2 linked regions of the [Eubacterium] eligens ATCC 27750 genome follow. The protein of the gene in region 1 binds, or shares a complex with, the protein of each later gene. Links are inferred from orthologs where the notes say so. Each region holds a gene or a part of one and is shown in the gene's direction. Other genes may lie near its edges.

Region 1 (3,319 bases):
ACAAGACATATAATAAGCCACAGAACGACATGTTATATGAAGTTTTGTGGCTATATTAGTATAGAACATAAAGGAGATAATAATGGCAATATTAGTTACAGGCGGAGCAGGCTTTATTGGAAGCCACACAGTAGTAGAACTTCAGAATGCGGGTTATGATGTTGTAGTAGTTGATAATCTTGTAAATTCAAGCAGAAAGTCTTTAGACAGAGTTGAGAAGATTACAGGAAAGAAAGCCACATTTTATGAGGCAGACATTAATGACGCTGCAGCATTAAATGAGATATTTGAGAAAGAAAGTATCGATAGTGTTATACATTTTGCAGGACTTAAGGCAGTAGGTGAGTCAGTAGCCAAGCCGCTTGAGTATTATATGAATAATATATCCGGTTCACTTACACTTTTTGATGTTATGAGAAATCATGGTGTTAAGAATATTATATTCTCATCTTCAGCTACAGTTTATGGAGATCCTGCATTTGTACCTATTACAGAGGAATGCCCTAAGGGTGAGATTACTAATCCTTATGGCAAGACTAAGGGAATGCTTGAGGAGATTCTTACAGATATCCAGAAGGCTGACCCGGAATGGAATGTAATTCTTTTAAGATACTTTAACCCAATTGGAGCACATGAGAGCGGAACAATAGGAGAGAATCCTAACGGAGTTCCTAATAATCTTATGCCATATATAACACAGGTTGCTGTTGGAAAGTTAAAGGAGCTTGGTGTATTTGGTAATGATTATGATACTCATGATGGAACAGGTGTAAGAGATTATATCCATGTGGTTGACCTTGCACTTGGACATGTTAAGGCTATAGAAAAGCTTAATGATAATCCGGGAATTGCAATATATAATCTTGGAACAGGCAATGGATATTCAGTGCTTGATATAGTAAAGAATTTTGAGGCTGCTACGGGAATACATATACCATATGTAATTAAGGCAAGAAGACCAGGTGATATCGCAACATGCTACTGTGACGCAGGTAAGGCAGAGAGAGAGCTTCACTGGAAAGCAGAGCGAGATTTAAAGACTATGTGTGCTGATTCATGGAGATGGCAGAAGAATAATCCTAACGGATATGATGATTAAGGAGTAGACAATGGGTAAGTATTTTGGAACTGACGGATTCAGAGGAGAAGCAAATGTAACTCTTACAGTTGACCATGCATTTAAGGTGGGAAGATTCTTAGGCTGGTATTATGGAAAGAATCATGAGGATGGTAAGGCAAAGATTGTTATTGGTAAGGATACAAGAAGAAGCAGTTATATGTTTGAGTATTCTTTAGTTGCCGGACTTACAGCTTCAGGAGCAAATGCATATCTTCTTCATGTTACAACTACACCAAGTGTTTCTTATGTAGCAAGAACAGAAGATTTTGATTGTGGAATTATGATATCTGCAAGCCATAATCCTTTCTACGATAACGGAATTAAGCTTATTAATGCCGCAGGTGAGAAGATGAAAGAGGATGTTATCGCTGAAATCGAGAAGTACCTTGATGGTGAGCTTGGAGAAATTCCATACGCAACACGAGAAAACATTGGATGTACAGTTGATTACACAGCAGGTCGTAACAGATATATGGGATATCTTATGAGTCTTGCAATTTATTCATTCAAAGGAATAAGAGTAGGTCTTGATGCTTCTAATGGTAGTGCATGGACACTTGCAAAAGCTGTATTTGACGCACTTGGAGCTAAGACATATGTTATAAATGCTGCTCCGGACGGAACTAATATTAATGCAAACTGCGGTTCTACACATATTGAAGGACTTCAGGATTTAGTAAGGAGAGAGCATCTTGATGTAGGATTTGCGTTTGACGGTGATGCTGACAGATGTCTGTGTGTAGATGAGAAGGGCGAGGTCATAACAGGTGACCATATTCTATATATCTATGGATGTTATATGAAGGATAGAGATAAGCTTGTCGGAAACAAGGTTGTAACAACAGTAATGTCTAACTTCGGACTTTACAAAGCATTTGATGCAGTAGGAATTGAGTACGAAAAGACTAAGGTTGGCGATAAGTATGTATATGAGTGTATGTCAGAGAACGGCTACCGTATAGGTGGAGAGCAGTCAGGACACATCATATTCTCTAAATATGCAACAACAGGTGATGGAATTATCACAGCCCTTAAGATGATGGAGGTTATGCTTGCAAAGAAGAAGACATTGTCAGAGCTTGCAGCACCACTTGTTATATATCCACAGGTTCTTAAGAATATCAGGGTTACAGATAAGACACAGGCACAGGACGACGCAGATGTTAAGGCTGCAGTTGAGGCAGTTGCCAATGCACTTGGCACAGATGGAAGAATACTCGTACGCGAAAGCGGAACAGAACCTGTTGTCCGTGTAATGGTTGAGGCAGGAAGCACAGAAGAGTGCGAGAAATATGTCGATCAGGTAATAGATGTCATTAAAAGTAAAGGGTATGCAGTGTAAGGTTAAAAAATCTTACTATCTATTATTTATGCTCATTCGGCATATGTATAACCAGCTCCCAGTGTCTGTCTGTGGCTTACGCTTGAATTATGACGAGCTGTGTAAGAGTTAATGCCGCTATATACATAAGTTCAGTGTGTGAAAGCTCGTTCAAACGAAGTGCGTTTGCTTTCGCACACTGTAATAAACTTTGTAGATAGCGGCATTTACTCATACTAAGCGCAGGAATACTGAAAGTGTAAGCCATAGACGGACACTGGGAGCGTGCGTGTTCATATGGTGAGTGAACACAAATCAAAACTTTATATGAATATTTTAAGTACCTCCACATAAGATTAATTAGGTCTTATTGTGGGGGTGTTTTTTATGTGTGGGAAATTATGGGGAAAAGTTGTGACTGTTGTGTTGGCATTGCTGATAATTATGCCTGCGTGTGCAATGACAGGGTGTTCTGGCAGCAAAGAGCCAGATAATAAGACCAGTGTTGATTATACAGTGGTTGAAAATGCAGACCTGCCGGAAGAGCTTAAGAAGCTTATTGAAAGCAAAAAAGATAAAGTGATGAGGCTTACATACACGACTAAGGATTATACATATGTTGTGGCCGGTTATGGAACAAGGGAAACAAGTGGATATTCAATTAAGGTAAATGATGTATACACAGGAGATAATGCACTATACATTGATCTTAATCTGATAGGTCCGGCAGCGGGGGAAGCTGTAAATGAGGTTGAGACATATCCGGTAATAGTGCTTAAGATGGAAAGACGTGAAGAAAGCGTTGTTTTTAAAATGTAGAATGTATAGGAGGTCAGTCTGTGAGACTCAGAACAGAAAATATTCATGAATACCGTTTG
Region 2 (3,233 bases), 1.5 Mb from region 1 along the record:
TAGGCCTTGCCAAGAAGATATCATTATATTATGTGCTTATGCTTATAGTATTCAGTATCATTTCTGGTATTGTGTATTATTACAGATATGAACATACAAGAAAGGGACTTAAGAGATATTTTTCAAGGCTTAATAAGCTGGAAAGATTTTATACAGGACAGAAAAAGAAATAATTAGTAGGAGGCTCCAATGGCATTTTTATTAGAATTCAAGGAAAGATTTAAAACATTTTATAACAAATACAATACATATATTGTACCAGCAGCAAGGTTTATTATTGCACTTATATCATTTTTGATGATTAATGCAAGTATTGGATATATGGATAAATTAAAAAATCCTATATTTGCAATATTACTTTCTGTTGTATGTGCATTTTTGCCAGGAGGGTTTACTCTTGTAATACTTTCAATGTTTATGTTGTTTCATTTATATGCTATCTCAGCGGAGTTTGCATTGCTTACATTATGTATAGTATTGCTTATGTATCTGCTGTATTTCAGATTTACACCAAAGACAGCATATATACTTATTATAACAGCTATTTTATGCTGGATGAAAATTCCATTTGCAATACCAGTTGTTATTGGATTATGCACAACAGCACTTTCAGTTATACCGGTAGGTTTTGGAATAATTATTTATTATATTATAAGAACTGCAAGTGATTATGAGGCAGCTATATCTAATCAGTCAATAACAGAAAGTATGAAGCAGATAACTTATCTTGTTGAAAGTCTTCTTAAGAACAGGCAGATGCTGGTAATGGTAATAGCAGCTGTAATAACAATTCTTGTTGTTTACATCATAAGAAGACAGAAGATTAATCATGCATGGGAAATTGCAATAGTTGCTGGCAGCGTTACAGAATTTCTTATGCTTGTTGTGTTGCAGATAGCATTTAAGTCTGATTTTAGTATTATTCTTATGATACTTGGTGTTGTACTTGGTGCTGCTGTAGCCTATGTATGCAATGTTGTGTTCTTTGCTCTGGATTATAAGAGAACGGAATATGTACAGTATGAAGATGATGAATATTATTACTATGTTAAGGCTGTACCTAAACTTAATGTTGCAAGTGAGGATGTAAGAATTAAACACATAAATGCAAAGAAAACAAAGAAAACTTCAGATATAAGAGATATGAAGAAAACTTCTTCACATAGGGCAGAATCAGGATATCAGGCAGCATCAGCTGAAGAAGATGATGATATTCTTTTCTATGATAATGATGATAAATAATAAATGGCAATATATTGCTGTACAGATTATAAAATGGAGGCGAGATAATATTGAATAATTTCATACAGGATTATCTGGTTAAATTATATATTCCGCATATTACATGGACTGATATTATAGAAATAATTATAATTGCCTTTGTTTTATATAATGTAATGGTTTGGATTAAGAAAACTAAGGCATGGGTTTTGCTAAGAGGAATTATAGTTGTTGCTTTATTTGCAATATTTGCTTATATTCTTAATCTTAAGACTATTTTATGGATTGCTGGTAAGACAATAAGTGTTGGAATTATTGCGCTTGTTATTATTTTTCAGCCTGAATTAAGAAGAGCCTTGGAACAGCTTGGACGTAAAAAAATCGTTTTTGGATTGTTCAGGTTCAGTGATGGAAGGGATAAAGGTGAACGGTTCAGTAGTAAGACTGCTGAAGAGATTGTAAGAGCATGTTATGACATGGGTGCTGCTTACACAGGAGCACTTATCGTTGTTGAACAGGATATGATTCTTGAAGAATATGAAAAGACGGGAATTGCGGTGGATGGTATTGTTACAAGCCAGCTTCTTGTTAATATATTTGAGCATAACACTCCGTTGCATGATGGAGCAGTTATCATAAGAGGAGACAGGGTTGTTGCTGCAACTTGTTATCTTCCACTTTCTGACAATGGTAATCTTAATAAATCTTTGGGAACAAGACATCGTGCAGGGGTAGGAATAAGTGAAGTTACAGACAGTATGACGATAATTGTATCAGAAGAAACAGGCAAGGTTTCAGTTGCTGTCGGCGGAGAGCTTATTCATGATATTGATGCAGATTCTCTTAGAAATAAATTAGAATATCTTCGCAGAAGGACCATAGATGTGAAGTCGTTCAGAATATGGAGAGGAAGGCTGAAGCATGAAGGAAAAGATGTTTAAAAATCTTAGTCTGAAAATATTGTCTGCTGTATTTGCAGTTGTTCTCTGGACTATTATCGTTAATATATATGACCCTACCACAAGCTATACATTCAGTAATGTTACGGTTCAGTTAATTAATACCGAAAGCCTTACTGATAAGAATTACAGTTATGAGGTTGTGGAGGGAGGAAAGATTTCCGTATATGTAAGTGGTCCAAAGAGTGTTGTAACAAATATTAAGGCAAGTGATATTGTAGCAACTGCTGATCTTAGTAAAATAAGTGCTTTTGCAGATTATGTTGATATTCATGTATCTGTCGTGCAGAATGGTCAGGTGCTTAATAGTGTAGAAGCAACACCTAAGACATCTGCTGTAAAACTGAGTATAGAGAACAGGGATACTAAAACTGTCAATGTTGTTACTAATGTAACGGGAAATCCGGCAGATGGACATGCGGTTGTAAAGGAGTCGCTGAATCCGGCATCAATTAAAGTGACTGGACCATCATCTGTTATTGATACAATATCATATGCAGGAATTTCTTATGATGTCACAGGAGCAACAGGGGATGTACATGGTGATGCAGATATTCATTTGTATGATGACGATGCTAATGAAATCAAGGATGAATCAATAGATATGTCACAGACATCTGTAAGTTATACAGCACAGGTTGTCAGATTTAAAAATGTATCTATAGAGGCACAGACATCCGGAACACCAAAGGATGGATATAGAGTAAATTCAATAACCTATAATAAGAATCAGGTACAGGTATATGGTGATGAAAATGCATTGAATAATCTGGAGAAAATAGTCATTCCTGCCAGCAATATTAATGTGGAAGATTTGTCAGAGGACAGAGTGTTTAAGTTTTCACTTGATAATTACATTGATAAATCACTTCATATATTGAATAACTCAAGGGTTGAAATAACAGTGAAGATTGTACCGGTTAGTTCAGACAAGATAGTTTTCAATACATCAGACATTAAAGTTGTTGGCTTGAACACAGGTATGAGTTATAATTTTATAGATAAGACAATTAATATTGATGTTGAAAGAAATGCTGATAATACAGCAACACT

What was found.
Region 2: the proteins of glmM (region 1) and cdaA are in contact, whole or in part, in a crystal structure (PDB 7OJS), measured with the Bacillus subtilis proteins. The link is inferred for [Eubacterium] eligens ATCC 27750 from one-to-one orthologs.

Annotation. Positions count from the first base shown.
Region 1 is NC_012778.1:178,919-182,237, forward strand. The notes cover bases 309-3,285. They hold glmM (phosphoglucosamine mutase), read left to right. Parts: upstream 309-1,109; coding sequence 1,110-2,462; downstream 2,463-3,285. Other genes in these bases: galE (UDP-glucose 4-epimerase GalE), read left to right, coding at 309-1,099; EUBELI_RS00760 (protease complex subunit PrcB family protein), read left to right, coding at 2,829-3,260; EUBELI_RS00765 (DUF3794 domain-containing protein), read left to right, coding at 3,281-3,285. Outside these bases: more of galE, read left to right, coding at 83-308; more of EUBELI_RS00765, read left to right, coding at 3,286-3,319. UniProt on the Bacillus subtilis protein: Catalyzes the conversion of glucosamine-6-phosphate to glucosamine-1-phosphate. Glucosamine-1-phosphate is used for cell wall biosynthesis.
Region 2 is NC_012778.1:1,683,401-1,686,633, reverse strand. The notes cover bases 337-3,227. They hold cdaA (diadenylate cyclase CdaA), read left to right. Parts: upstream 337-1,292; coding sequence 1,293-2,162; downstream 2,163-3,227. Other genes in these bases: EUBELI_RS07815 (CdaR family protein), read left to right, coding at 2,143-3,227; EUBELI_RS07825 (hypothetical protein), read left to right, coding at 337-1,242. Outside these bases: EUBELI_RS07830 (hypothetical protein), read left to right, coding at 1-173; more of EUBELI_RS07825, read left to right, coding at 190-336; more of EUBELI_RS07815, read left to right, coding at 3,228-3,233. UniProt on the Bacillus subtilis protein: One of 3 paralogous diadenylate cyclases (DAC) in this bacteria, catalyzing the condensation of 2 ATP molecules into cyclic di-AMP (c-di-AMP). Upon expression in E.coli leads to c-di-AMP synthesis.